4 regions of the Oceanobacillus iheyensis HTE831 genome follow, and region 1 is predicted to be linked to each of the others. Evidence: riboswitches for the same ligand, from Rfam matches in the RefSeq annotation. Region 1 holds a riboswitch; each other region holds the start of a gene.
What was found. Region 1 has a riboswitch for S-adenosylmethionine ahead of OB_RS10805 (methionine ABC transporter ATP-binding protein). Riboswitches for the same ligand answer to the same signal wherever they lie in the genome.
Positions count from the first base shown of each region.

Region 1 (7,897 bases):
GAATACTTATCTACTGCAATTGATCCATCGGATATAGAAGATAATGCAGATGAAGCTACAGGCAGAATCTTAGAAAATATGCAAAATGCAAAAGATGTAGTCTTTGAACAAACATATGTAGGGTCAGAGACGGGAGAATTCATGAACTTCCCTACATCCTTTAAAAACCCATCCGATTATGATCCAAGAGAGCGACCTTGGTATCAACAAGCGATGGAAAATCAAGGCGAAGTAATCGTAACAACTCCTTACGTATCAGCTTCTTCTAATCAAGTGGTTGTAACACTTGCGAAAGCTACTGCAAATAATGATGGTGTTGTAGCAGTAAACTTAGAGTTAGCTAGTTTAACAAATATAGTTAATTCAGTCGCTATCGGGGAAGAAGGGTATATGTTTCTATTAGATGAAGGACAAAGCTATATTAGTCACCCCGATTATGAGGCTGGTTCTGAAGCGGTAGAAGATTTTTTCTCCAAGCTATACGACTCGGAAAATGGAAAATTCAGCTATCAATTTGAAGGTGATGACAAACAATTGGCATTTGCTACAAGTGAAATTACAGGTTGGAAAATAGCTGGAACCATGTTTAATAGTGAAATAGCCTATAATGTGAGCCCAATTTTAAATACGACAATCTTTGTTATAACGGTTGCATTAATTCTTGGAGGGGTAGTAATTGTCATTATTATTCGTTCTATTTCGAAACCGATATATCATCTTGTAAGTGCAAGTGATACGATAAGTCATGGAGATTTAAGCGATGAGGTACACCTCCATCGAGATGATGAATTAGGTACACTAGCTCAATCATTTAATAAAATGCGAGAAAATTTGAATGGAATTATCCTTCAAGTTAGAGATAAATCAAATCATTTAGCATCCTCAGCTGAACAATTAAATGCCAGTACCGAACAAAATACATCAGCAACAGAGCAAATTTCTTCTTCTGTACAAGAAGTAGCTGAGGGTATGAGTAGTTTAAATAACAATATAACAAAGAGCTCCAAATTAGCGAAGGAAATGACAGATTCTATTTATACGATAGAAGCAAGTTCGAATGAAGTTTCAAATACTGTTACCAATACCATTTCAGCTGTTAATGAAGGTAACAAAGCATTGAATACTACAATTAGTCAAATGGAATTTATCAAAGAGAATACACATCAGCTATCCAATAATATTGAAGGTTTAGGCAATCAATCAGAAGAAATCAGCAAAATTATTGATGTTATTACGGATATTTCTGAGCAAACAAACTTATTAGCTCTTAATGCTACAATCGAAGCAGCAAGAGCCGGAGAGCATGGGAAAGGATTTGCTGTGGTAGCTGATGAGGTAAGAAAACTTGCTGAAAAATCTTCCCAATCAGCAGAGCAAATTAAGACAATGATTAGCGCTATTCAATCGGAAACTGCGAATACGGTGAGTTCGATGAAAGCTGCAACAACAGAGGTTGAAAAAGGGATTAATATTGCTAATAATGCAGATCAATCTTTCTCAAATATTACTGGATATGTAGATTCTATAACGAATCAAATCATGAATGTAACAACTGAAATTGAAGGAATATCAACGGCAACGAAACAATTTACTTCTCTTTTTGAAGGTGTGGCCTCCATTGGTGATACAGTATCACATGAAGCCGAAAATGTTTCAGCATCTACACAAGAACAGCTTGCTTCAATGGAAGAAATTGCAAATTCAGCGGCAGATTTAACTACTGTAGCAGAAGACTTACAACAATTAGTAGAGAATTTTAAGCTATCTAGAAATTAAATAACACGTCATTACACTAAAGTACGAGGATGCGGTTCATATATGGACCGCATCCTCGTTTCTTTAGGGCTGTTTATTAGATATTTCTCTACGGGTTTCAATCAACATGAGGAAAGTTATAAGTCGAGGAAAGATACCGAAATCATATCTTGCAAAGCATTGATCAGTATTGGGGAAAGAACCGCTTGTATGTATAGATTTTACTTACAATCAAACAATATGAGTTGAGGTGAATGTGGAATGAGGAAGTTTATACTCGTTATTCTAGGTATCGTTATTTTATTAATACAGCAACCAAGTAACGTTTTATCAAAAGATCGGTTTGACTTCGAAAAAGCAGGAGATGCTATTTGGGAAGGGGAAACCGATGAGAAAATTGTTGCTTTAACGTTTGATGATGGACCACATCCTGATTATACACCGGAGATTTTAGACATATTAGAACAGTATAATATGAAAGGTACATTTTATGTGATGGGTGCTCATGCACGTAAATATCCAGGACTTGTATTTAGAGCATTTCTAGAAGGCCATGAAATTGGAAATCACACGTTTACTCATAACGGGAGCATTACCTATTTAAATGATGAATTAACAAAAACAAATGAAATTATTGAAAAGATCACTGGGAAATATCCTGCTACTTTTCGTCCGGTTGGAGGAAACTATAATGAAACAGTTATTAGTATTGCAAAGAAAAAAGGTCAAAAAGTAGCGATGTGGGCTTGGGATCAGGATACAAGAGATTGGGATGATGTGGATAGTAAAACCATTGCTAATCAAGTGATTGGTAATCTTTCACCAGGAGATATTATTCTTTTTCATGATGCGGGTGGAGATCGTACGCCAACTATAGAAGCACTTCCAATTATACTTCGTTTCTTTAAAGAAGAGGGGTACGAAGGAATTACAGTAACAGATATGATTGAACGTACAAGTGAAAGATAGTTAAATCTACAGTTTTTTAGCTAAAATAATAGGTTTAGTTGATAAAAATAACTTATGATAACATGTACTTTGTTATCAGCTTATTTTCGTTAATGTATTGACAAATTTGGATTATCAGATTATGATTATTCTTATTATTTCTAAAATAAAATTGAATAACTTATCCAGAGTGACGGAGGGAACAGGACCTACGATGTCACAGCAACCTACCTTTACGGAGTGGTGCTTCTTCCTGCAGAATTTTTTCTGAAAGATAAGGTAATGATATGTAAAAACCTTCTTTCTGAATGAAAGAAGGTTTTTTTGATGGGATGTGTTATGTATGATTCAGTTGGAAAATATCGAGAAACACTATGAATCTAAAAAGAGAAGAGTGATAGGGGTAGATCAAGTTTCCCTTGATATCAAAAAGGGAGAAATATATGGCATCGTTGGATATAGCGGTGCAGGTAAAAGTACGCTTTTACGTTGTATGAATGTACTGGAAAGGCCGACAAAGGGTAGGGTATTTGTTGATGGAATTGACTTATTAGAGCTAAACAATAAACAATTACGTAAGGCAAGACAATCTATAGGGATGATTTTTCAAGGATTCTATTTAGTTTCTTCCAAAACAGTAGTGGAAAATGTCTCATTTGCACTCAAAGCAGCTGGTGTTGGTAAGTTGGAGCGGAATAAAAGAGCTCTAGAACTATTGAATCTAGTTGGAATTGAGGATAAAGCAAACCAATATCCCTCTCAATTAAGTGGAGGACAAAAACAAAGGGTTAGTATAGCAAGAGCACTTGCGAATAACCCAAAGGTATTACTTTGTGATGAAGCAACATCTGCATTAGACCCAAGTACAACAAAATCAATTTTAAAACTACTTAAAAAAATAAATGAACAAATTGGGATAACGATTGTAATCATTACTCATGAGATGGAAGTAGTAAAAGAAATATGTGATCGTTGCGCTGTGATGCAAAACGGTAAAGTCATTGAAAATGGGAAGACATATGATATCTTTTCAGATCCAAACGAGAAATTAACGAAAGACTTTATCCACACAGTTTTAGACTTTCAATTACCTGAAGCGTTGCTAAAACAATGTAATGGTACACTACTTAAACTGCAGTTTCGTGGAGATATTGCTGCTGAATCAGTCGTATCTGATATGTTACAACAACATAAGGTGAAAGGAAATATTCTTCATGGAAAAGTAGAATACATAAAAGACAAACCATTAGGTGTTTTCATTATGGAAGTAAGCGGAGATCCCTCGGAAATAAGTAGTGCTATTAGCTACTTAGAAGAGCGCATAAAGCAAGTGGAGGTGATTCAACATGTATCTTACTAGTATTTTAAATTTACTTCCTGAGTTGAATCAAGCTTTCTTAGAAACCATGCTCATGGTAGGTCTGGGTTTAATTGTTGCATTAATTATCGGCCTACCTATTGGTATTCTTCTATATGTTACAGAACAAGGGTTATTTTTAGAAAATAGATTTGTTAAATCGACATTAGGTGTGGTTGTTAATTTAATTCGTTCGATTCCATTCATCATTTTATTAGTATTTTTACTTCCATTTACAAAGTGGCTAGTCGATACAACAACAGGACCATTAGCAGCATCCGTATCATTGTCTGTTGCAGCGATTCCATTCTATGCAAGAATTGTAGAATCCGCAGCGAGGGAAATAGACCGAGGTGTGATTGAAGCTGCTATTGCAACTGGAGCATCACCATGGTTAATTATTAAGGATATTGTTTATCCAGAAGCAAAACCTGGTTTTATTAGTGGACTCACTATTACGGCAATTAGTTTAGTAGGCTACTCTGCTATGGCTGGTACTGTTGGGGGAGGAGGTATCGGTGATTTAGCCATTCGCTACGGTTATTATCGTTATGATGATATGGTAATGTTCACTACAGTAATCGTTCTTATTGTACTAGTACAATTTATTCAATATTTTGGTGATTTTATTGCAAAGAGTGTAAATAAACGTTAAAGAATAAAGGAGTGGTTCATATGAAGTGGAAATTATTTTTAGCAACTCTATTAAGTGTTACATTATTGACAGCATGTGGGAGTGAAGAAGCAAATGGTGGAAATGAAGAAAAGAATACGATTGAATTTGGAGCTACTGTAGGACCCTATAGTGATATGGTGACAAATGCTATTACACCATTATTAGAGGAAAAAGGGTATGAAGTGAATAATACAGAATTCACGGATTATATACAACCGAATAATGCATTACATAATGGAGATATTGATGCCAATCTTTTTCAGCATAAGATTTATTATGAAGCATTCGCAGAGGAAAATGGTATGGATTTATCTGAAGTAATTATTGTACCTACAGCTCCTATGGGACTATATTCCAACTCCTATGATAGTGTCGAGGCTATTGAAGAAGGAAGTAAGATTACTATAGCGAATGACCCTACGAACTTAGCAAGGACATTAATCATGTTAGAAGATGCGGGTCTTATAGAAATTAGTAACGAAGTCGATCCATTAAAAGCATCTGTTAAAGATATTGTGAAAAACCCAAAAAATATTGAGTTTCAAGAAGTAGAAGCCGCTCAATTGCCACGATTAGTAGATTCTGAGGATGCTTCAGCGGTACCGGGAAATTTTGCACTTTCAGCAGATATGGATCTATTAGATGCATTAGTATTAGAAGATATGCCAGATGATTATCGAAATCGAGTTGTAGTTAATACAGCAGATATGGAGGAGCAGTGGGTAAAAGATATTAAAGAAATTGTGGAATCCGATGAATTTGAACAAATAATAGATGATGAATTTCAGGGGTTTGGTAAACCTCAGTGGATGCTGGATAAATAGTCAGATGAAAAGAGAGCAGTCGGTTTTCTATTCGACTGCTCTCTTTTCTCTACATCACTTTTATGACTTTATTTAGAATGAATTATTATAAAGATTTAAAGTGCTTTATTCGTTCTCCAAGAAACTTAATGTCTTTATCCGGACTTAATAACATTATTTTTTTAAATACTGGATCGTTATAAAAAGCATCTAGTTGATCAATAACCCCTTGTCTAATAAGCTTTTTCTGATTTAGATATCGATCCATTTTTCTTAATCTTTCGTTGTTATCTCCTTGTCTACCGACTCCAATATGAAAACCGTGCGGCGGCCGAAAAAAATGTTCTTCTATCTTTCCGAAACCTATACCTTTTTCGATAATTTTATATAGAAATTCTTCATCATAACGTAATGCTCTTACTTCATCGTACAATATGCTAGGATTTTCTAAATAATATTCAATAATCGGATTCATTTTTTTGTAATAATCTTTTACCTTGAAAAAATGTAATCCTGTTAAACGTTTTGAATCGGGGCGAATAGCATTACTATAAGGTACTCCGATTTTTTTAGAATGTTTTTTATGGACATCTACTAAGGTGGGCTTTTCACGAATTATTAAAAAGTCGATATCTCCTATATAAACATATTCAAAGTCTTTGAATTCTTCATATGGAATTAGGAAACGCAAAATCGTTCCAATACTACCAACCATTTTAGATGGATCATCTAAGTTAATATAGTCGTCTAAATACCCTTCCACAACTTCGAAGTTAGGTGAAACTTCATTTCGAATGAGTTCTAAGGCTTTATTTTCGTTTGCTGTAAGCGGATCTTTAGAAAATACTTTCACATAGTAATCAGGATAACTTTTTAAAATGCTATAAATATAATAAGGTGCATAGCGAGTATAACTACCAAACACATAAACGGCGACACATATTTTTTTCATTAACGTTCACCACCTATATTGAATAATGTATATAACCAACCATCAATATTTTGTTTAATAGTCCAGTTATTCTCTATATTTTTTCGGATTTCTTTTTTTAGTGTTTGATGAAGCTTTGGATTAGATTTTAATTGATTAATCTTATATATAAACTTTCTAGGATCATCGGAGTTGAGAATGAATGATTTTGCATTTGGTGATGCCCAGTCTTTAATAATACCTATATTTGTGCCTAATACAGGTACTCCACATGCATAAGCCTCCATAGCAGGATTTGGAAGACCTTCATTCGCCCCAGTAACCAGTAGTAAATCAATAGAGTTATAAAATTCTGGCATATCTGTTCTATCAATTCTGCTTTCTTTTGTTGCTTCTTTAAATACAATCGTAGAGTCGTTTTTGTAATGATTTTTAATAGCCTTATATACCGTATGGTAATTTTTGGAGCGTTTATCGGAATTACCTACCCAACCTATGGTAAAAACAGATGTATCTTTTTGGGGTAAAGGCAATGGTTTAAATTTATCAGTTTCAACAAAAGCCTTTACATAATCTACATGTTTATCTGGACAGTATTTTTTAATAGTATTAGCTAGTTTTTTATTTACGGCACCGATCCTATCAATTTTTTTAATTACTTGTTTGATATAGCGATTATTCGGTTTGATTTGTTCTGCCCATTCACGAAAATCATCTTGATTTGTAGCGAGGTAACTATATGAGCCAGCAACAGAAGAATATACATGAACATTATGTTGAATAAGGCGTTCGGCTGTCCATAAACCTAAGGTTGATATTACTTCATATTCTTTGTTAACCATCTTTACTCCTTTTTGCTTTACCAAGTCTAAAAAATCATGATAGGACATTATTTCTAAATTTGGGTGATATTTTTGTAAAAGTAACGCTCTTTGTCCTTGAATCCACCATAGTCGATCATAGATTAGGATATGTTTTCCCTTAATTGTGCTGTCATTTATTGGTTTATTTACCATTCTGATTTCCTCCAGTATTGAAATAACATCTTCTATATAGTATGAAATAGAAATTTGGAAGTGTTAGGAGAAGTGCGTAAAATACAATAACTAGTCGATTTAATCTTTTTTTACTAAATAGAAATAGCAGGTATGGAAATCATTTTACTTATTTTTGATGTTAAAACATGGAAGTCAATCTATATTTATCTGAAATATTACTCTATTATAAAATATAAGATTATAAATATCTGAAGCATTGGAGGGAAATCGATTGAATAATATTAGCATGTTCTTAAATCAACAATACATTAATACCATCCATTCCTTAGACAAACATGATAAAACACATGGTAAAGGGATGAAAGATTGTGTCAGCCATGCTTTAGGAGAATTTCAAAATAACAGTGTTCACTTTAACCCTAAGGTACT
Region 1 covers NC_004193.1:2,129,351-2,137,247, reverse strand. The annotation lists gene OB_RS10815 (methyl-accepting chemotaxis protein) at 1-1,776, shown strand, start outside; gene OB_RS10810 (polysaccharide deacetylase family protein) at 2,017-2,724, shown strand; SAM riboswitch class I at 2,882-2,984, shown strand; gene OB_RS10805 (methionine ABC transporter ATP-binding protein) at 3,047-4,063, shown strand; gene OB_RS10800 (methionine ABC transporter permease) at 4,050-4,715, shown strand; gene OB_RS10795 (MetQ/NlpA family ABC transporter substrate-binding protein) at 4,736-5,560, shown strand; gene OB_RS10790 (hypothetical protein) at 5,646-6,491, opposite strand; gene OB_RS10785 (glycosyltransferase family 4 protein) at 6,491-7,486, opposite strand; gene OB_RS10780 (alpha/beta hydrolase family protein) at 7,740-7,897, shown strand, end outside.

Region 2 (7,897 bases), 1.0 Mb from region 1:
TTGGTTTTCTAGCTGATTTTCCTTTTTTGGAAACGAGCCACCGTTCTATAAATTCTTCCGTTGTACCTATTTTCTGCTCTGCCAAAGATGCCAAAAAGATTTTTGCAGACGCTCGAGCATCATCCATCGCATGATGATGATTTAACGCTATACCGTGGTGATTTGCCACCGTATGTAATTTATGATTTTCTAATTGCGGCCAAATTAACCGTGAGATTTTAACCGTACAGAGCGACGTATAATTTGGACATGGGATGTCGTATTTATTCAAAGATTGACGTAGAACACTCATATCAAAACTTGCATTGTGGGCAATTAATATCGTGTCTTCTAAATACGCTGATAATGTTGGCCATAATTCAGCAAAGGTCGGTGCCTCCTGTACTTGTTCTTCGGTAATTCCATGTATAAAGACATTTCCTGAGCGGAATGAAGCTAACGGATTAATGAGCGTGTAAAACTCATCTATAATTTCAGTATCATTCATAATTACTACACCTACGGAACAGGCACTATTTCTTTTTTCGTTTGCTGTTTCAAAATCTATCGCTGCAAACTTAACCATTCCAGACTCCCCCTATATCTCCATAATATCCCAATTGGTAATTATGCCTACCAACTTTTCATCCTCTTTCCCTGTTTTTGTTATAAGCAATGCCGCGAGCCGATTCCCTTTTCCGACTTGTTCTGAAAATACCTCAGCAGCTTCATATACAGACATTTCCTCGCTTATAAAAAGATGATTATCTGATTTTTCATATTGTAAAATATCTTCAGCAGTTGCATTAGTGATCTGTTGACTATCATTCATTGAATTTGCGATCCAACGAGCAATGCCCTTATGTGTAATTAAACCTTTAAAATCTTGATGCTTATATATCGGTAACTTCGTTAATCCTCTATCTCTTACTACCTGAAGTAACTTTTGTACAGAATCGTTTAATTGGAATGTAACCACTTGTTTTATAAATGCATTCTTTACTTGTTTTGGACTTGTAAAATCTTCTTCTATTTTTTCGATTCGTTCCACAATTGTATCATGAGGTTCTGCAATCGCATAGGAAACATTGATACGGTTATGAATAATTGCATTTCTCAGTTCAGCAAATTCCAATAAATCATCGTAATATCGTTTTATCGTAGCATTAGAATCTGATAAAACACGGACTGCTCTTGAGAAACCCATTTCTTTTTTCTGTAATTGTGATTTTAATGCTTTGTCTATACGATTAAATGCTGTAATAAAGCGTTCTGAATTTTTATACATACATTTTTCTCCTATCTTTGCGTTCTATCATTCTAACCGTTCGTACATTACATTAAACATCTATTTTCGATTGTTTATTTCGCCTTGTAGAGTACTTTACCGTTCTCCTCTACACTTTGTATATCCTCTTTTTCTGCTAAATAAATTAAACGTGTTAATGTTGCCATAAATTGACTGACAAAAGCAGTCCCTTTCATCGGTCCATAAATTTTTGTAGTGATTTTAAAAGCTGACATCGGTTTGTCTGATAGAAGTCGTTTGAGTTCTTCAAGTCGAAAAAGATGTCGGTTATACGTTTCCGTTATCCGTTCTGATAAATTTACCATCACTTTTCCATGGCCGGGTAATGCTAACTTACTTGGATATTCCTGTAATTCTAATAAGGATGGTAAATAATCCTTTAAAGGGTTCAACTCTTCTCCCATCCATAACCCAATAACTGGTGAAAGATGCTCTATCACATGATCTCCTATAATCATTACTTCCTCTTGCGTATTATAAAAACAGTAGTGATCTGGTGCATGTCCTGGTGTCCAAATCGCTTGATAAGGTTTATTTCCTAAAACCACTTCATCAAAATCATCAAAAAATCCGTCCGGTTCAAAATCATAGATAAAAGAAAAATCCTTTATTTTTAACGGTAATGGTGGTGTACCATGACGCTTTATTAATGCTTTCATTCTTTCCATATGTACTTTTCGGTCTCTTCCCTTTAGCATTTCTTTATACCCTCTTCTAGAAACAAAGACAGGAATGGCATATTCCTCTTGAAACCACTTTGCCAATCCTATATGATCCTCATGAGTATGGGTTAATATTAGTTTTTCAATCTGATAATTATCCAAAACGGTCTTCCATGTTTCCTTAGTTCCCGTTGAATAAATACCAGTATCTATGACAGTATATCCATTCTCTCCTTTTATTAAATAACAATTCACTTCCCCCATTGCACCTTTAAATCGAACTACGAATTGAAATATATCTTCTGTAATTTTCGTTAACATGAAATACCTCTTTCTAAAACAATTCAATGTATAAATGAGCTTATTGTTATTTTATCGTTCCAAGATGGAATTGCAAGACAAAGGAACTAAAATAAGTTCCAAAAACAAATTAATATAGGTAGAGAATCCGTGCTAATATTAACTCCAAAATGCATGACTTAAATGCCCTCAACAGAGCCGAATACTTTACATGTTTTGAAATCTTTATGATCTTTCGTTCAGCGTAGTACTGCCCGGCTAGAAGCACAAACTTTTTATTTTCAAAAAAGTCTTGACACTATATTCAATATCTTATAAAATTTCTATTAATTAAATATGACAATTCTTATCCAGAGAGGTGGAGGGACTGGCCCAAGGAAGCCTCGGCAACAGACTTATTTGATTAAGTACTGTGCCAATTCCAGTAGCGTAATTGCTAGAAGATGAGAAGAGTATATAGTACGGTTTCCTGTACCCTCTTCTTACTTGTAGAAGGGGGTTTTTACTTTTCCCTATTCTCTGTACAGAACTGTCATATGCTAGTTTCATAGAGCAAGACCCTACTCTATAAGACTAGCCCAAATCTAAAGGAGAAAGAAGGAAATTAACATGACAAAAACAGTTATTAAAGCACCATTTCGCGCAGACCATGTAGGTAGCTTACTACGACCAGAGCGTTTACACCAGGCAAGAAAAGATTATACAAATGGAAGTATTTCAGAAAAAGAATTGCGAGACATTCAAACAGAAGAAATCGAGCGCATCGTAGACAAACAAATTGAGGTTGGTTTACAAGCTGTTACAGACGGTGAGTTCCGTCGATTATGGTGGCATACGGACTTTTTAGAAGAATTAAATGGCATAGAAGGTTATATTCCAGAAAAAGGTTACTTATTCAAAGGAATTGAAACGGAGAGATATAACATCCGTAATAGTGGAAAGATCAGTTTTCCAAAAGACCATTCATTTGTGAAGGATTTCATTGAGTTTCAACAAATAGTAGGGGATCGTGCTGTAGCAAAACAAACCATCCCTAGTCCAAATCAATTATTTCACAAAGGAACGCGCAATCCTGAAGTTTATCCAGATATCCAATCGTATGCAGAGGATATTATTAGTACGTATCGAGATGCAATTCAAGCATTTTACGATGCTGGATGTCGATACCTGCAATTAGATGATGTATACATTGCTGGATTGAACGTAGATGAGTTAATAACATTTGAAGAAGATTTATCTCGTCAAGAGTTGATTGATTTATCTTTACATGTTGTAAACAGTGTACTTGAGAATAAACCAGATGACTTAATAGTAACGACACACTTATGTAGAGGAAACTATCGATCTGCCTGGGCATTTGAAGGAAGTTATGCTCATATCGCCCCAACCTTATTTGCTAATGAAAAAGTGGACGGATTTTTCTTAGAGTATGATGATGATCGTTCAGGAAGCTTTGAGCCTCTTTCTCACATTCCTAACGGTGGCCCACAGGTCGTCATTGGGGCAATCACTTCTAAATTCGGTGTGCTAGAAGACAAAGAAGAAATCATTAATAAAATCAAAGATGCGTCACAATACATCCCGCTAGATCAAATTTCACTTAGTCCACAATGTGGATTTGCATCAACTCATCAAGGAAATAAATTAACAGAAGAGGATCAGTGGAATAAATTACGATATATTGTAGAGCTTTCCAAAGAGATTTGGGAATAAGCTTCTAAAACCTATAAAAACACCAAACTACTTCCGATATAATCTAGAAGTAGTTTGGTGTTTTTTTATTCGCGAATTTGTCCTGATCCTGAAATCACAAATTTAGTCGACGTTAATGCCTCCAGCCCCATCGGACCACGAGCATGTAATTTTTGTGTACTAATTCCTATTTCTGCACCATATCCGAATTCAAATCCATCTGTAAATCTAGTTGAAGCGTTGTGATAAACTGCTGCAGCATCAACTTGAAGCTGAAATTGTTCAGCATTCATCTTGTTTTCCGTTATAATCGCTTCCGAATGACGTGTACCATAGCGATTGATGTGATCGATAGCTTCTGATACTGAATCAACTATTTTTACACTTATTTCACTTGATAAATATTCCTTTTCCCAGTCCCTTTCCACTGCTTTTATTGCTGGTGGAAATTTTTCCATAACGACTGAATCACCGTGAATTTTGATATCATGAGATTGCATTGTTTTTAATAATTCTAAACCATGATCCTCAAACCACTGTCTATGAATAATTAATGACTCAATTGCATTACACACAGATGGACGCTGAAGTTTTGCATTCAAAACAATTTCCGTTGCCATCTCTACTTTAGCAGATTCATCTAGATAAACATGGCAATTTCCTGCACCAGTTTCAATTACAGGTACAGTTGATTGTTTTATCACTGTATCTATTAATTGTTTACCTCCTCTTGGTATTAAAACATCTAGATATTCATTTAATTGAAAAAATTGATTCGCTACTTCTCTTCTAGTATCCTCAATTAATTGCACAGCTTCTTTTGGTATAGAGCTGGAAGCCAATGACTGATGAATAACTTGAATAAGCGCTTTATTAGACTCTATGGCTGAAGAACTACCACGCAAAACTACTGAGTTCCCTGTTTTTATTGCAAGAGAAGCTGCATCTACAGTGACATTCGGTCTAGCTTCATAAACCATACCAATAACACCAATTGGAACACGCTTTTTGGTAATAAATAAGCCATTATCTTTCTCTATTATTTCTAGAGCTTCTCCAATCGGATCAGTTAATATAGTTACCTGTAAAATTGCATCAGCTATATCTTGTAACCTTTCCTCATTCAATCTTATTCGATCGATAACCGCTTCAGATAACCCTTTTTTCTTCCCTTCTTCTATATCTAAAGCATTTGCAGTTAATATTTCTTGCTTGTGATTTATAATTGCTTGTGATATTAATTGCAATGCTTCATTCTTGTCGTCCGTTGTAGATAGAGCCATTTTAAAACTTGCTTGTTTTGCACGCTTCGCTTTCTCTATTACTTCACTCATTGGAACTCCTCCTTTATTTGATCAACCATAACCCATGAATCTCTGTGAATCACCTCAATAGCAGGGATTTGCGTCATCTGTTTTGCTTTTTTTAATGTGTTGGCTGCGTTGAGCTCTTCAGACGAACAACTCACTTGCCCTCTTCCTAATAAATTTCTTCGATTATAAACTTCTACAACATCTCCATCTTCAAAATCTCCCTGAGTATTAATCACACCAGCTGACAACAAACTACCGCCGTTATGCATAAGTGCTTGAGTAGCCCCATCATCAATAAATACTTTCCCCTCTAATGTCGAATGCAAAGAAATCCATTGCTTACGAATCGGAATTTGTTTATTGCGGAAACTTCTAACATACGTTCCCTGTCCATGTCCATTTACTATTTCTAGTAATTTAGATACTCCTACCCCTTTACCAATAAAAACTGGGACTCCGAGAGAAGCTGCTACCTTTGCTGCCATCAGTTTCGATTTCATACCACCAGTACCTAATTTCGATCCTGAAACATCCGTTTCCTGTATCATATCATTAGTAATTAAATCAATTGTATCGTACCGCATAGCACTCGCATATTTACCAGGATGTTTATCATAAATCCCATCAATATCGGTTAATATTATTAATTGAGCTGCATGGATAGAACCACTAACTAAAGCAGAAAGCATATCATTATCCCCGAACGTTAACTCATCAACAGCAACTGTGTCGTTTTCATTAATAATCGGTATAACTCCTCGTTCTAGTAATTCAAGCATAGTAGATGTAGCATTCTTATACCGTTTTTGGACCGAAAAATCAGACCTCGTTAATAATAATTGAGCAGATCGAATATTGTATTCCATAAACTTATCCATATAAGTATGAATAAGTAGACCTTGACCAATCGCCGCGGATGCTTGTTTTCCTTTTAACGTAACCGGTCTAGAAGAATATCCTAAGTTTCGAAAACCCGCTGCAACAGCTCCTGAGGAAACTAAAATAACTTCAAAGTTATGTTGATGTAACATAGCTAACGCATTCACATGGTCTCCTAGTTTCTTATGATCAATTTCACCTTTTTCATTCGTTAGTGAGCTACTTCCAATTTTTATAACTACCCTCTTCTTATTCATATTCTTCTCCTCCTCAATATTCTCTAAGTGTCTATTTTCAGGTATAAGAACAAAAGCCCAAACGCCCGTTTATCACCGCATGTCCTGGACCGGGCTAAATAACTTTATAACTTAGTACGTTTTTTCCACAGCTTCAAAATTTAATAATATCCTGGAACATAAAAAAACCCCTTCATCCCCATTCAATAAAAGGGACGAAAGAGTTTTCTTCCGCGGTACCACCACATCTTAGATGCAATGATTTGCATCTCACTTCTACCATTAACGCTGGCTAAACGCCCATGTTTACATGGGACTCCAAAGGTAGGTTCTGATAAATCAGCAATGACGGAATCTCTCAGCTAATAAATTCCGATCTCTTTCATTCGATATCTACATACTATTCCTCTGTTAAACGTTCAACTGTATTGTTATATATTATTATCAGTTTCTCCTTAAATGTCAACAACTAAATTGTGTTTCAATCTGATTTTTAGTCAAATCAAATAGTTCCATCTATAATATGGACTAGGAGGTATCATTATGTGCTTAATAACATTCGCTATCCAAAAACATTCAGAATATCCATTTATATTGATTGCCAATCGTGATGAATTCTATGACCGCCCCACTGCAAAAGCATCATTTTGGGATGATGCTCCAGCTATTTTAGCAGGAAGAGATTTAAAATCAAAAGGTACATGGTTGGGTATAACAAAGCAAGGAAAAATTGCAGCAATCACCAATTACAGAAATCCTTCACTTCCTGAGACAGGTACATATTCAAGAGGAAAAATTCCTGTTGATTTTTTAAATAATGAAATAGATGCATCACATTTTTTATCCAGATTAGAAGAAAATAAATCCTTATATGCAGGATATAATGCTTTATTTGGTAATTACCAAAACCTCTATACGTACAACAATATTTATAATAGTAGTGAACAATTAGTGTCGGGTATACATTCCTTAAGTAACGATAAATTGAATACTCCATGGCCAAAAGTAGTAAAAGCGAGGGGGTTATTACAAAACCACCTTGAAAGTAATCAAGATATTTCTAACGAGGCATTATTCCGTATCTTACAAAATGCGGATAAACCAAATGATCAAGACCTTCCTGACACCGGTATTGGATTACAATTAGAACGAAATTTATCTTCTATGTTTATAGATACTGGTAATTATGGGACAAGAGCTTCGACAATTATCTTAATCGATAAGAATAACGACGCAACCTTTATCGAACGTACGTATCATCAAGGCAACGTTATAGAAGATAAAAATTACTATTTTTCGATTGTTTCCGATTAATTTTAACCATCACCGGGTAAATTAATACAATATGGTTGTCTTATAAGGAGGTCAACAAATGTTATTCGATGATCCGGTATATGCTAGTCGCTTACTGACTTTACTCACGCTTTCTTTCCATATTATCTATGCCACAATTGGTGTCGGTGTCCCACTAATGATTATGATTGCTCAATGGATAGGAATTAAGAAAAATGACATGCATTACTTATT
Region 2 covers NC_004193.1:1,092,796-1,100,692, reverse strand. The annotation lists gene OB_RS05625 (3'-5' exonuclease) at 1-565, opposite strand, end outside; gene OB_RS05620 (CBS domain-containing protein) at 578-1,267, opposite strand; gene OB_RS05615 (MBL fold metallo-hydrolase) at 1,342-2,271, opposite strand; SAM riboswitch class I at 2,594-2,700, shown strand; gene OB_RS05610 (5-methyltetrahydropteroyltriglutamate--homocysteine S-methyltransferase) at 2,860-3,963, shown strand; gene OB_RS05605 (glutamate-5-semialdehyde dehydrogenase) at 4,029-5,276, opposite strand; gene proB (glutamate 5-kinase) at 5,273-6,391, opposite strand; gene OB_RS05595 (NRDE family protein) at 6,914-7,684, shown strand; gene OB_RS05590 (cytochrome ubiquinol oxidase subunit I) at 7,743-7,897, shown strand, end outside.
Region 2: it holds a riboswitch for S-adenosylmethionine, as region 1 does, so the genes downstream of both, OB_RS05610 (5-methyltetrahydropteroyltriglutamate--homocysteine S-methyltransferase) here and OB_RS10805 (methionine ABC transporter ATP-binding protein) in region 1, are expected to answer to the same signal.

Region 3 (7,897 bases), 1.0 Mb from region 1:
TTTGAAAAAGCAATGGGGTTATTAAGCACAAGGTGGGTTGGGTTAATCTTGTTCGAGTTATTAAAAGGTGCAAAGCGTTTTTCCGAAATGGAAGCCGATTTACCAATTAGTGGAAGACTACTTTCTGATCGTTTAAAACTACTTGAAAAACAAGGAATCGTTGAGCGTAATATTTATTCCGAATTTCCTGTTCGCATTGAATATTCACTATCTCCTAAAGGTAAAAGTTTAGAACCTGTCATTCAAGAAATCCAGAAATGGGCTGACGAGTATATCTCAGCTGAAGAGGTAGAACAACATTAAAACGGATGCAAGCTTCGATGAGAAGTCTGCATCCGTTTATTATTATCTACTATTTTATTTCTCTGTACGGTAGGTTGTCCCAAATGTTTCTGCAAGTTTTTTTGAATTAAGTCTTCTCTCTTCACGACGATTTGCTCGTAAAGGTGCACTTTCATGCAGCATCTTTTCATCTTCATTTTCTGGATATACAGGAGGAACCGAGATCGGTTTGCCATTTTCATCAATCGCGACAAATGTCATAAAAGCAGTCGTACAAGCTTTTCTATCTCCTGTTTTAATATCTTCTGTAATTGCACGAATAAATACTTCCATAGAAGTATTATGTGTCCATGTTACAAATGCTTCAATTGAAATATATTGTCCAACTCGTACCGGTGCTAAAAAGTCGACTGAATCTGTAGATGCAGTCACAACGGGGTTATTAGCATGCTTCACAGCGGCAATGCCTGCTATATCATCTAAATGTGCCATTAGTTTTCCACCAAATAATGTGTTATAAGGATTCGTATCCGGTGGAAGTACATGTGTCGTCTTTATTGCTAGTGATGCAGAACAAGGTTTTGCTTCCATTCAAATTCACTCCTATTATGCTTTTTCATTATGTTGTATACATGATTCTATTCTCTATAATTTATAAAACAGGTGAAATCAACCTGGATATAGATTCTTTAAAACGGATTCCTATCGATCTTTGATCATAAAGTTTCCTTGTCATTTGCGTAGATTTCTCCAAATCTGCGTCGAACTCATTTTGAAGCCGATTCACTACTTCAGAATCATACAAGAAGCCATTTACTTCGAAATTAAGTCGGAAACTACGTACATCAATATTAGCTGTTCCAACTGAAGCTATCCTACCATCCACAATGATTGTTTTAGCATGTAAAAATCCATTCTGATAAATAAATATTTCAGCACCAGCTTGAATTAAATCGCCACAATACGATAATGTTGCCCAATATACAAATGGATGATCAGGTTTGTTCGGTATCATAATTTTAACATGTACCCCAGATAATACTGCAATTTTTAATGCATCCCTTAAACTTTCATCCGGAATAAAATAAGGAGTTTGGATACAAATATAATCGTTTGCCTCCATGATCATCTTTATATAACCATTCTTGATTTGTTCATATTCTGAATCAGGACCACTAGTAACAATTTGCATACCGACATTTCCAGCAGATACTGTTTGATAATAATCTTCATTATATAAAATAGTATCCCTCGATGCTTGGTTCCAATCTAGGATAAAACGTGTTTGCATACTTTGTACCGCATCTCCAATCACACGAAGATGGGTGTCTCTCCAATATCCAAACTTTTTATTAATCCCTAAATATTCATCGCCTACATTAAAACCACCTAAATATCCAATATATCCATCAATAATCGCTAGCTTACGGTGATTTCGATAATTAATCTTGAAATTGACTATGAATCGAGATGGGAAGAATGCCTCGACCATCACTCCTGCTCTTTTTAAACGTTTTATATAACTGTTTTTTAACGATCTTGATCCCATATCATCATATAAAACTCTAACTTCTACACCTTCATTTACTTTTTTTATTAGCATGTCTGCAAGCCTATTTCCTAAGCCATCACTGCGCATAATATAGTACTGAATATGTATATGTTTTTTCGCTTTTTCTATATCTTCTAGCAAAGCATCAAATTTCGTTTGACCATCTGTAAAAATATCAACACCATTATTCTGTGTATAAATTGCTTCATCATTTTTCAAATGTAAATATACAAGATCCTTATGCTCGATAAGGTCTGGTTGATTAAATTCAAATTGATTTTCTTCTAAGAGTCTCAATTGAGATTGAACTGTTGTCTTTACTCCCAAACGGCTCTTCTTATCCCAAGAAAAAATCTTTCTATTACTGATTGGTTTGCCAAATATTAAATAAAGAAAGAATCCAAGTATGGGTATAAATAAAAGGACCATTACCCATGCCCAAGAGGACGTTGGATCTTTACGTTCAAGAAAAATAATTGAAATAGCTAAAGCAATATTTAAAACAAATGTTAGTCCTAATAACAAAGAGGTTATTCCCATAGTCATTGCCCCCTAACTGAAGAAACATTACACTTTATAATAATAGCACAGAAATGCATTTCTAGATAATACCCATTTCTATCTTAAATAGTGTACCCGAATTAATACGAATAAAAAAGAAGTATCTACAAACATTGAGCTGTAGAATACTTCGTTTATTTTTATAATTAATTTAGATGTTATCAAGTGCTTGTTGGATATCTTCCCAAATATCCTCCCATGCTTCAATTCCCACTGAAAGTCTTAATAAAGATTCCGTTATGCCCATTTTCTCTCGTTCTTCAACAGGAATTACAGCATGTGTCATGGAAGCTGGATGTTCCATTAATGATTCTGCATCCCCTAAGCTAACAGCAATTTTGATAAAGTGTAATTGATTTAACACTTTTTGCGCTTCTTTCTTTCCACCATTGATTTCAAAAGCAAGTACGCCTCCTGCGAGTTTCATTTGCTTATTGGTGATAGCAACATTAGAAAAATCAGGGTCTCCAGGATAATAGACATTTTTAACCGCTTTGTGTAACTTTAGTTGTTGAACTATTTTTTCTGCGTTACTACTATGTCTATCCATTCGCAATGGTAATGTTTTTAATCCTCGAATCAATAACCAAGCATCAAAAGGAGACAAAACTCCGCCAATATCTTTTTGCGTAGTTAAAGCAATGGTATCCATGATATCTTTTTTTCCAACCGCAAGTCCTGCAATCACATCACCATGTCCACTAATATACTTCGTTGCACTATGAATAACAAAATCACATCCTATCTCTAAAGGACGTTGCAAGTAAGGTGAGGAAAAAGTATTATCTACCACTACTAAAAGTTGATGCTTCTTAGCTACTTTCACAACTAATTCTAAATCAATTACTTGCATGGTAGGATTAATCGGTGTTTCCACATAGATTAATACTGTTTCTTTCGTTATCTGATTTTCCAATTCCTGTTCGGATGACATATTGGAATAATCCGTTTTAATATTATATTTTTCTTTCATCATTGATAACAATCCATAAGTACAACCATATAATCCTGAAGAGCAAATAATATGATCATTAGCTTTTGTTAATGCAAATAAAATAGCAGATACCGCCGCCATTCCAGATGAAAAAGCTAACCCTCGCTCTCCGCCTTCTAATGCTGCAATTTTCTCTTCTAAAATGCGCACAGTTGGATTACCTAAACGAGAATAGATATATCCTTCTTCCTCTGCGGCAAATCGTGCTTCCCCTTGTTCTGCCGAGTCAAAGGTGTATGTTGACGTTTGAAATATTGGAGGAGTCAAGCTCCCAAGCATCTGTGTTGAGTCGTATCCTTCATGAATAACTGAAGTCTCCATATGTTTATATTTCATTAAAATCCCCCTCTTATATAGAATAGGTTGTTTCTTTCTAGCCTAACTGATCGATCGTAACACCTAACCCCTGATATTTATGTTCTTTTAATGTATTACTACTTATATGAATAAATTTCATAATTAATATAATTGGTGTAAAATCCGTATATTGCGTTATTTGATTTTCATTGCAGACGGCGCTTTCCGCAGGCACCGGTTTTTAGCTAACTGAAAAGAAGAACACTTTTCAAGTGGATCTTCAGCTCGCGCGGTACCTGCAGGAGTCGCCGTCTTTCATTACAATCAAAGCCAAATTATTGCTTTAATCCGAACATTAAATATAAAAATATCTAAAACATTCGCTTTTTATACTGAATTTAGCAGATATGAAATTGACTCATATAGTTAAATATTTCCTAGGACAATTACTCATTTAGATAAACATATCAATTCAATAATAAAGTATTTACAACATTTATGAAAGCGTTTTCTTTAATATAAATTCAAATAATTGATTCCTTTCAAAAATCCGACTATTATTATATGAAACTAGAATGCATTTATAGAAAGAAGGAAAATTATGGGGAATAAATCAATCCAACAAGGTATGATTCTTACATTTAGTGCTTATTTACTTTGGGGCTTCTTGCCAATTTATTGGAAACAAATTAACACGATCGAAGCAGGTACGATACTTGCACATCGCATTATTTGGAGTTTTGTATTCATGATTTTGCTTGTTATGCTGTCAGGTAAATGGCGGAATTTTGTACATACAATAAGGCATATAAAACAAGATCGCAAAAAAATTATTGCCATAACTTCAGCATCGATTGTTATTACACTCAATTGGTTTTTATTTATATTTGCCGTAAACGGCGGGCACGTACTGCAAGCTAGTTTGGGTTACTATATAAATCCCATTTTAAGTATATTATTAGGATTAATCATTTTAAAGGAACCATCAACCAAGGCACAGATATTTTCATTCATTCTTGCTGGAGTAGCAGTTATTTATCTCACAATCGGGTATGGAATATTCCCATGGATATCTATATTATTAGCCACTACTTTCGCTATTTATGGTTTCCTAAAGAAAACCCTGGATCTCAGTGCAATGTTTGGGCTCACATTAGAAACACTCGTCATGACACCACTTGCAATAATATACATATTTATAGCTCCTCAAGCTCAAGGGTTCTCATTAAATCCTTTAATGACTATGGAAAACCTGTTCTTAATAGGTGGTGGAATTGTGACTGCTATTCCTCTACTTCTTTTTGCTGCAGGCGCAAGAAGAATACCACTAGCTTCCGTTGGGTTCCTGCAGTATGTTGCACCAACTGTGATGTTCTTGCTCGGCGTATTTTTATATGAGGAATCATTCACGACCCACCATATGATTACATTCTTATTTATATGGTTAGCACTAGCAATCTATATCTATAGCATATATAAACAATCACGACGAAAAAAAGCATTCAATACATGAATTTTTAAATAATTTTAAATTTACTGTTGACAATCAACAAGTAAACAAGATATACTTTTAACAATTTAATAAGCAAATCTCTTATCAAGAGTGGTGGAGGGAATAGGCCCTGCGAAGCCCGGCAACCTGTAGCAATTGCTATTGAAAGGTGCTAAATCCTACAGACTTCATCGTCTGGAAGATAAGAGGAGGTTCGGTTTTAAACAGACAAAGTCCTCTTCTTATGAAGGGGGCTTTTTTTAATCCTTCTCTTATTACTTTAAAAATAATAAATTCAAGGAGGAAACACGATGTCTAAATTTCAATCTTTGCAAGCAGAAACAATCTTACTTCATGGAGGACAGGAACCAGACCCATCAACTGGTTCACGTGCAGTTCCAATTTATCAAACTACGTCCTATGTGTTCCGAGATACCGAACATGCACAAAATTTATTTGGTTTAGCAGAACCGGGAAATATTTATTCACGAATTATGAATCCAACTGTAGATGCTTTTGAACAGCGAATCACTCAGCTTGAAGATGGTATTGGTGCAGTTGCTACCTCTTCTGGTATGGCGGCAATTACGTTAGCGATTCTTAATATTGCTGGTTCTGGAGATGAAATTGTTGCTGACAGCAACTTATACGGTGGTACGTTCAATCTATTTGCTAACACCCTCCCTCGTTACGGAATTAATGTGAAGTTTGTGGATGGAACAGATCCTCAAGCGATTGATGATGCTATTACGGATAAGACGAAAGCAGTTTTCGGTGAAATTATTACGAATCCTAGCCTCTATGTATTTGATATCGAAAAAGTTTCTGAAGTAGCACATAAGCATGGTGTACCGTTAATTATTGATAATACCTTTGCTACACCTTATGTAACAAAGCCATTAACTTGGGGTGCAGATATTGTTGTTCACTCTGCAACAAAATGGATTGGAGGACATGGAACAACCATTGGTGGTGTCGTGGTTGATAGTGGTCGATTTGATTGGAATAACGATCGTTTCCAAGACTTTGCAGAACCTGATGAAAGTTATAATGGATTAAAATACGTTGACCTTGGGGCAGCAGCATACATTACAAAACTTAGAGTGCAATTATTACGTGATATTGGAGCTTCACTAAGCCCACAAAATGCTTTTCTGCTATTGCAAGGATTGGAGACATTACACTTACGCATTAAACAACATACCGATAATGCATTGCAATTAGCGAAATATTTACAAGCACATCCTGCTGTCGAATGGGTGAACTATCCAGGATTAGAAGAGCATCCATCTCATGAACTGGCAGGTAAATATTTGAAACAAAGCTTCGGATCTATTATCACTTTTGGAATATCTGGTGGTCGAGAAGCGGGACGAACATTAATAGATAATGTTTCATTGTGGTCACATGTTGCAAATGTAGGAGATGCAAAATCCCTTATTATTCATCCGGCATCTACCACGCATCAACAATTAAACGAAGATGACTTAGCATTAAGTGGCGTAACTGAAGAATTAGTACGATTATCCGTAGGTCTGGAGTCCATCGATGATATTATCGCTGATCTTGACCAAGCAATTGAGAAAGCTACTGGTAAATCACATACAAATAAACCGACCCAAGAAGAAATTGCAGTACAATGGTTACTTCACTCTCCATTCGATCGAAGCAATGGAGTGAGAAAAAAAGTAATAGCTACACTTCAAATAGACCAAGATCAACTAGCACCACTTGAAACGCTAGGGTATGAAGTAGTACCAGTGACATCGTTACGTGATCTAAATACAGAGGTTGATGCTATCTGGTTTGATGAGACAGTCCAATCTATCGAGGGAGAAGTACCGACAGATACCATTGTATTTGCATCGGATAGACAGTCCACTGCATTAAAAGATGCTATTGTAATAACCAATCAATCTCCAGCAAAAATCGCACTACAACTTCGTAATGGTGAAGAGTCAAGACAACCAATTAAGATATAATAACAAACAAAATGAGTTTACATTTCATTTTATTTGGGTAATAAAATATATATAAATAAAGTAGCCTTCCATAATGAAGGCTATTTTTTTTGAAAATAACTTGGATTTCCAATCTTTCACAGACAACAAAGCTATATTTGGCTTAGTCTCCATACATTACAATTAGAAGACTTCACGAAACGCCATAGGATATAGCAGACTTACGAATGTTTTCTATGAGGCTAGTCGCACTTATAATCATAGGTAAAAAAGATGACTTACCTTACGTTTTTATGAATATTAAGCGCACTTATACCTGAGGTGAGTTATCATTGGTTCGTCACCTTACCTTGATTCCATTATCTTAAAGGAGCAAGCCTGACATTAGCGAACCATCCCTTTAAAAATAGGGGCGAACTCGATTTGTTGCTAAACGAGAGCTTGCATTTTTATTACTATAAAATATTGGTTTAGGTTATTAATAAATGGATTAAACTGTTATTATAATAATCCATCTACATCAGCCTTCTAAATAGACAAATCCATTTACTCATTCATAATATATAAGAAAAGAACTGCATAGGTGTGATTACATGAAAAAAAAGAAGAAGATTTTTATTTTTAGCGGATTGATCGCATTGGTACTTCTTATGACAATTGGATTTATCTATCAATCTCAGGATCCATTTAAGGATCTTTCTTCCGACCAAAAAGAAAAAGAAACAGCACTACAAAAACAAGTAGATCAAAATAAATCA
Region 3 covers NC_004193.1:3,156,796-3,164,692, forward strand. The annotation lists gene OB_RS15520 (winged helix-turn-helix transcriptional regulator) at 1-303, shown strand, start outside; gene OB_RS15525 (acyl-CoA thioesterase) at 358-873, opposite strand; gene cls (cardiolipin synthase) at 935-2,374, opposite strand; gene megL (methionine gamma-lyase) at 2,547-3,725, opposite strand; gene OB_RS18435 (hypothetical protein) at 3,763-3,921, opposite strand; gene rarD (EamA family transporter RarD) at 4,288-5,199, shown strand; SAM riboswitch class I at 5,278-5,387, shown strand; gene OB_RS15545 (O-acetylhomoserine aminocarboxypropyltransferase/cysteine synthase family protein) at 5,490-7,160, shown strand; gene OB_RS15550 (SGNH/GDSL hydrolase family protein) at 7,733-7,897, shown strand, end outside.
Region 3: it holds a riboswitch for S-adenosylmethionine, as region 1 does, so the genes downstream of both, OB_RS15545 (O-acetylhomoserine aminocarboxypropyltransferase/cysteine synthase family protein) here and OB_RS10805 (methionine ABC transporter ATP-binding protein) in region 1, are expected to answer to the same signal.

Region 4 (7,897 bases), 300 kb from region 1:
TTGCAGGATTTCATTACGCTTCTTCTCCCCACCTGAGAAACCTTCGTTTAAGTAACGTGTAGCCATACTTTGATCGATATCAAGGTAATCTAAATCTTTATCTAATTCTTTAATAAATTTCATAAGTGGGATTTCATCGCCCTCTTCACGTTTTGCATTGATCGCTGAACGTAAGAAGTCAGAAGTTGTAACACCACTAATTTCACTTGGGTACTGCATAGCCAAGAACATTCCAGCACGAGCACGCTCGTCAACTTCCATTTCTAATACATCTTCACCGTCAAGAGTGATGCTTCCTTCCGTTATTTCATATTTTGGGTGACCCATAATTGCTGATGCTAATGTTGATTTACCAGTACCATTCGGCCCCATAATTGCGTGGAACTCTCCACCTTTTATTGTAAGGTTTACCCCTTTTAAGATCTCTTTATCCTCTATGCTAACATGAAGATTCTTGATTTCTAAAACTGATCCTGACATAAAACATACCTCCAAGTACTTTATTTTCATCAAATGAATTTATATCCATTCTCAATTTATTCTCATTATAATCTTAAAGCATTTCAAATTAATTATCAACTCTTTTAAGCTATACTGTAACTAGCCATTACGGGTTATTTCTAACTCGTTTGCTAGCTATTAATAAAGAAGAAAAGATAAAAATTTTACTGAATCATTAAGAAGGACATATAGTTGTATTTTAACATATTATCAAATGTAACTGTAATAAGGACAATGGCGTTAGAAATAGATTAGCCTTAGTAGATTTAAATTCCTTAACTTATTATAATTATAAAAAAGGCTGATGTCGTAACGACATCAGCCTTTTTTTGATCTATTTCGGTATTTGTGAATTTATTTCAGATGCCACTGATTTGGCTTCATGATATTCCTTGTCTCTCAGTTTTTCAACATGAATTTGTTTTTCTAAACTTCTTCCATATTCCTCATAATTCAATCCTCTAGATTGTCCAAGACCTTTTTCCATTTCCGAAGTAAAGGTTAAATCCATTCCACTGGTAATAATAAATCATCCTTTCTTATTCGTTAACAATAAAAATGTTAACACAGTGACTATTCCCGAACAAAATGGATTTAAACCTTGATTTCTCATTAAATCTTCATTTTTTTAAGAATAAAGTACTTTAACTGAGTTTTCTATTCAATTCTTACATTTTACTCTTTAATACTTAGTTTGTTGGAGTTGGAACCACCGCTCCATCGTAGTTCTCCGTGATAAACGTTTGAATTTCCTCTGACTGTAGCACTTCAACTAATGCTTTTAAGGCTTCATTATCCTTATCTTCCGATCTAACTGCAATTACATTAACATAATCTGATTCCTCATCTTCAACAACCAATGCATCTTGCGTTGGATTTAATCCAGTATCAATAGCATAGTTCGTATTAATAACAACTAATGCATCTTCTTCACTGTGATACAATTCAGGTAAGAAACCTGGTTCTGTCTCAGGCGAGAATTGAAGGTTCTTCGGATTTTCAACAATATCATCTATCGTTGCTGCAGATTTTTCCACACTTTCATCTAATTTAATTAAACCTTCTTTTTCAAATAAAGAAAGGACACGACCATGTTCAGCAACAGAGTTACTTAAAATAACTTCAGTACCTTCTGAAATTTCTTCAACACTAGTTATATTTTGGGAATACACACCCATTGGTTCCACATGTATACCACCAATGGATTCAATTTCATAGCCAGTATCAGCAATTGTTTGTTCTAGAAAAGGGATATGTTGAAAATAGTTTGCATCAATACGTTCATCAGCCAAATCATCATTAGGTAAAATATAATCTTGGTACTCTTCGATGTTTAATGTAATACCTTGTTCTTCTAATAATGGTTTCGCTTCTTCTAAAACTTCTGCATGCGGTACACTGGACGCGCCAACAGTTATTTCTGTTGTTTCGTTAGAAGACCCATCCCCTGATGAACCTTCATCACTTGTTCCACAAGCTGCTAATAATCCCACAAATGAAATAGCTAACAAAAATAATAATTTCTTCATCTCTGTATTCTCTCCTTATTAAACATATTATTTATTTCATCAAGTAGTAAAATCAATTGCATAATTAGTTATTTGGTATAAAACTTGAATATTACATTTATATCCTTACTTTTTAATGTTTTCAATTATGAAATTGACTCAAAAGTAACTTGAGTATTTTTTAACGCTTATCGAGTTTCCTTGTAATAGAGTCCCCGATGAATTGGAATATAAATACGATAAGAACGATAATAATTGTGCACCATAACACAACATCAAAGTCTCGACGCTGGAATCCGAAATAATAAGCATAGTTTCCTAATCCACCTGCTCCGATTGCTCCTGCCATAGCGGTGTATCCTATCAAAGCAATTGTGGTAACAGTTAATCCAGACACAAGTGCCGGTTTTGATTCAGGTAATAAAACTTTGAAAATAATCGTTCTCGTTTTCGCTCCCATTGCTTTTGCGGCTTCCACTACACCTTTATCCACTTCATTTAGTGCAATTTCTACTAGTCGTGCATAGAAAGGAGCAGATCCAATTATTAGCGCAGGTAAAGCAGCATTAGGACCACGAATTGTTCCCATCAGAAAATCGGTAAACGGAAATAGCAATAAAATTAATATAATAAACGGTATGGCTCTGAAGATGTTTACAAAGGCTGCAACAATACTATTCACGGTACGGTTTTCCCAAATATTACCTTTCGATGTAAGGAATAATAGTAACCCAAGTAAAATCCCAAAAATAGCTGTCCCTACCATTGAAATCATTGTCATATAAAACGTCTCATATGTTGCTTCAATTAAATCCTCTATTTTAATCCCTTCAAACAAACTACTTAGCATGTTGAATTACCTCCAATTCAACAGACTCTTGACTTTCAATAAAGCTTTTAGCTCGCTCAATTTCGCTTTCATTACCTGTTACTTGAACTACTAATGCTCCATAGCTGCCTGCTTGTGTCTGTGTAATATTTCCCTGGATAATATTTAAATCTACAGAGAATTGTTTAGCTATTTGACTGATTAGGGTTTGATTTGTTGTTTCACCCAAGAAATGAACCCGATATAAAACTCCATCTGGATAATTTTCTATAATTGTTGATATATCACTATCCTCATTAGAACTCATAACTTGTTCAACAAACTTTCTAGTTACTAATTGCTTCGGATTTGTAAATACATCAAGGACTTGTCCTTCTTCCACTACTTTTCCTTGCTCCATAACAGCTACACGATTACAAATTTTACGGATAACATGCATTTCATGCGTAATTAAGATTATCGTTAAATTTAATTTTTCATTAATGTCTTGCAGTAAAGATAAAATTTGATTCGTCGTTTCTGGATCCAGAGCAGAGGTAGCTTCGTCACACAATAATACTTTAGGTGAATTTGCTAGGGCTCTAGCAATACCAACACGTTGTTTTTGTCCACCACTCAGTTGGGAAGGATAAGATTTCTCTCTCCCCTCAAGTCCAACTAAACCAATCAACTCTTTTACTCTCCGTGCTTTTTCTTGCTTATCAACACCAGCAATTTCTAGTGGAAACCCAATGTTGTCCTCAACAGTGCGTGACCATAATAAATTAAAGTGCTGAAAAATCATACCTATATCTTGTCGTGCAACTCGAAGATCATTTTTATTTAACTCTGTTATAACCTGATCTCCAATTGTTACTTTTCCAGATGTAGGTTCCTCTAGTCGATTTATCAAACGTACAAACGTACTTTTTCCGGCTCCGCTATACCCGATCACGCCATAAATATCGCCATTTTCAATATTGAGGGTCAATGAGTCTACAGCTTTGATGTCTTTTTTATTTAATGAAAATACTTTACTTAACCCTTCGATGGATATCAATCTTTATTCCTCCTCTTACTCTCCAGCAACCATTTCGTATAGTTTCCCCATAATTCGTCAAAATAAAAACGCCTTTCTGTAAGAGAACAGAAAGACGTACGTATTTATCGTATATCGTCTGACGTTCTCTCATCTTTCATTTTCTGCAGGAATTGGCACCTTTCATTTAATTATGAAGGTTGCCGCGGTTTCAAAGGGCCAGTCCCTCCACCGCTCTAGATAAGAGATATCATATTGTTAATGGTTATTTTTTATTAATTCAGTGTACCTATCTTAGCATGCGCCTATAGGACTGTCAATTAATTTTTTTACGTCACATTTGAGAATAATTCTGGTTGATATTGTATTAAATAATCATAGATATTCGCAGTTGAATAAAATGTATATATCCTTTCGACAATTTCACCATTTTCAACAAATAATAAGCACGGTACACTTTCAATTTGGTTGTCGTGCATATATTCAGGGTGAACAGCTGCGTTCATTTCGTAGAAAATGTCTTGTCGGTGAAGCCGCTCTATATTCTCCAACATCGCTCTTGCAACCGAACATGTTCCACAGAATGGTGTGTAAATATAAATCACACCTCGTTCCATTTGTTTATTCCATTCCTTCATACATATCACCTTATCAATCTTTTCTTTAAAGTAAATAAGTCGGATTAACCGTAAACCGCGCTCCAATTAATGCATTTGCTAAAACCTTCATAGGTGTAGCTGCAACTTCTCGATACTCACTGCTCACATAAATATGCTCTGCATGAGGTAACTCTCTAGCTAATTGTTTTCTTAATTTCATACCAGAAGGATCCTCGTCTACTAAGATATAGACATCCTTCTCATCTAATTCATACGTTTCTAGTAGTTCATCGAGTTTTTCAACGCCTAAAGTTCCATTTGTACAGACGATTATAACCTTATCATCAATAATTTTTTCAATTTGCCGCTTATCTGACAAACCTTCTACAATAATTACTTTATTAGATTCATTTATCATCATCGCATAGCACTCCTTATGCAAGCAAGAAACATGCTTATTAATCACGATTTGATTTGTATTATAAGGATGACTTCCATTTGAAAGAGCCATCAATACTAGTATTTACATAGGCTCTACAATGAATGTGGTGGTGCTTCTTGTCCTGTCAATGTTTTAAAGATGTAAAAAATGCACCGTTCTCTCTCTTTTGATACCCTAAAGTTGCGACACAAAAGGCAAAGGAGAGAGAACGAATGCAAAACCATTTTATCATAGAAATGTTAGGGATAAAAGATACTAATGTGAAGGTGTGGGATATATCTCAGGGTTCGGATGCTTTGATTGTTGAACTTTATACCGAAAAACGTCAGCAGAAATGTCCGTTCTGTCGATGTAAAACGAAACGGGTTCATAGTTATCGAATTCAACCGATTCAAGGTCCCGTATTACCTAACCAACAGGTAAAACTTTTCCTTCGGAAACGCAGATATTTGTGTAAGGATTGTGGTAAGACCTTTTACGAACGACTTCAAATGATTGATCGCTATCAACGTTGTACCACCTCTCTGCAAGCAGAAGCTTTGATGTATACATCTTCCAGCTCATTTAAAACAGCTGCGAGATGGACTGGGCTGACGGACACTCGCCTTTTGCGACTGTTTGATCGTCGAAACATAAAGACAAACCGAGTACTGCCGAGAGCGATAGCCATAGATGAATTTAAAGGGGACGCCGGAGGAGAACGGTTTCAAACGGTCATTGTCGATGTGGAAAATAAACATATTATTGATATTTTAGAAGATCGAAAAGTGGATACCATTAAAAAGTATCTGCGATCCCGCGATACAGGTCAGGTGGAAATTGTCGTTATGGATATGTCGAAGTGGTTCAAGAAAGCAGTCTGTGATGTGCTTAATCATCCTCTTATTATCGCCGATCGTTTCCATTTCATGCGTCAAGTATATTGGGCTTTGGATGAAGTGAGACGGCAGGTGCAGGCAGATGTCGATAAACCCATCCGTCTTCAAATGAAGAGAAGTAAGAAGTTATTGTGGAAGTCGCATTTTAATCTGGACGAAGATCAAGAAGAAAAAGTTGAAAAGCTTCTAGAGATTGATACCCGTTTAAGAGAGGCCTACCAATTGAAGGTCATGATGGAGAAATGGTTTAAGGAAAGTGATCATCAAACGGCAAGTAAAAACCTAGATCATTGTTTAGCATCCTTAAAGAGGTCAGGGATTGAAGCCTTTCATCGTCTAAGAAAAACTTTTATAAATTGGAGACAAGAGATTTTACAAGCCTTTGTATATCCTTATAACAACGGATATATCGAAGGTGTGAACAACACGATTAAAGTAATAAAACGCAATTCTTATGGAATCAAAGGCTTCGAGAGATTAAAGAAGAAAATCCTGTGGCAACAAGAAATGAAAAAGGTGATGGGTTGATTCAACCCACCACCACATTTGACATAGAACCTTTACATATAATCATTATATGATAAAACAAAGGCTGACTATACACAATTAACGTGTAAAAGTCAGCCTAAAAATTAGTCTTGTATAAATGCCTCGTAATTCTCTGCGGATAATAGCTCTTCAAGTTCCTTTTCATCAGATGGTTCAATCACTATCATCCAAGCTTTTTCATATGGAGATTCATTAACATACTCTGGGCTATCTTCCAAGTCATCGTTGATTTCGACTACTTTTCCACTTACGGGTGCATAGAGCTCAGATACTGTCTTTACAGATTCTACACTACCAAAAGGATCATCGACTTTTAATTCTTCACCAATTTCAGGAAGTTCAACAAACACAATGTCTCCTAATTCATCTTGAGCAAAGTCTGTAATCCCAATGCGTAATTTTCCATCTTCTTGTTTTACCCATTCATGCTCCTTAGAATACAATAAATCTTGTGGCAAACTCATAAAAAATCCCTCCAAATTATCATTGCAATTTAACTATACAATTTATACTATCATTTTTCTAGTTAAAATTTACTTCCAGACCTTCTCAAAAGAATCTTCTTTAAAACCAACAGTTATATTTTCCCCATCCGTAACGATTGGGCGTTTAATTAACATACCATCTGAACTTAATAGATCTGCTATTTCCTTCTCAGATAATTGATTGACTTTGTCTTTAATATTAAGTTCTCGATACTTTTTTCCACTTGTATTAAAGAATTTTTTTGCAGGAAGCTCACTGATGTTTATCCAATTTTGAATCTGATCTGAAGACGGAGTCTCATTCACAATATGTATTGCGTCATAGTCTATTTGATGATCATCAAACCATTTTTTTGCTTTTTTACATGTCCCACAATTCGGATACCAATAAAATTTTAAAGCCATCATATTCCTCCTACATGATTTCTTATCGTGGACATTTTACCACATTTGACTCCGTTGTACATCTTGTAAGTGAATCAGTTCCATAATAAGATACTTCGCTAATTTGATTTCCATCGCAGACCCTAGGCCCGGCTTCAGCTAAATTAAAAAACAAGTTGCTGTTGAATTAGCTAATATCGGTACGACAAATCGGGCTAAACATACCATAAACAGCTTTTAATCCACTAAAAAATTTGTATATTATAAAAACACAACAAATAGCCTAGAATGAATTCTGCTCATATATGTTACACTAGTACTATAATAGACCGGCTTCACATGAGGGTGCTAGGTACACACATTTCCTTTAAAGGTATTTCCTTTGAAGGGGGGTGGTGCCTATGGATATGGAAGGCGTATTGACGCTTATGATTTCTTTTGGAACACTGATTGCGTTTATTATGTCCGAAATCAACCAAAAAAAATAACCCCTCATGTGCTTTAGCCCGGCGCTGAGGGATTATTGCCTTCGGTGTGCCTTCCCCACTTTGGGGTTGGTCTATTGAAAGTCATCTCATGTTTTTGCATGAGATGACTTTTTCATTATCGTATTACTCTCTAACTATAATATACCATATTTTAATTATTATGATAAGTGAAAATCAAATTACAACTTTACTGATCTTCTTTTGTTGGACCCATAA
Region 4 covers NC_004193.1:2,433,205-2,441,101, forward strand. The annotation lists gene sufC (Fe-S cluster assembly ATPase SufC) at 1-480, opposite strand, end outside; gene OB_RS18500 (hypothetical protein) at 836-1,012, opposite strand; gene OB_RS12245 (MetQ/NlpA family ABC transporter substrate-binding protein) at 1,191-2,030, opposite strand; gene OB_RS12250 (methionine ABC transporter permease) at 2,191-2,859, opposite strand; gene OB_RS12255 (methionine ABC transporter ATP-binding protein) at 2,849-3,877, opposite strand; SAM riboswitch class I at 4,004-4,103, opposite strand; gene OB_RS12260 (thioredoxin family protein) at 4,186-4,494, opposite strand; gene OB_RS12265 (toprim domain-containing protein) at 4,520-4,876, opposite strand; gene OB_RS12270 (ISL3 family transposase) at 5,110-6,303, shown strand; gene gcvH (glycine cleavage system protein GcvH) at 6,408-6,788, opposite strand; gene OB_RS12280 (arsenate reductase family protein) at 6,858-7,214, opposite strand; gene OB_RS12285 (DinB family protein) at 7,869-7,897, opposite strand, start outside.
Region 4: it holds a riboswitch for S-adenosylmethionine, as region 1 does, so the genes downstream of both, OB_RS12255 (methionine ABC transporter ATP-binding protein) here and OB_RS10805 (methionine ABC transporter ATP-binding protein) in region 1, are expected to answer to the same signal.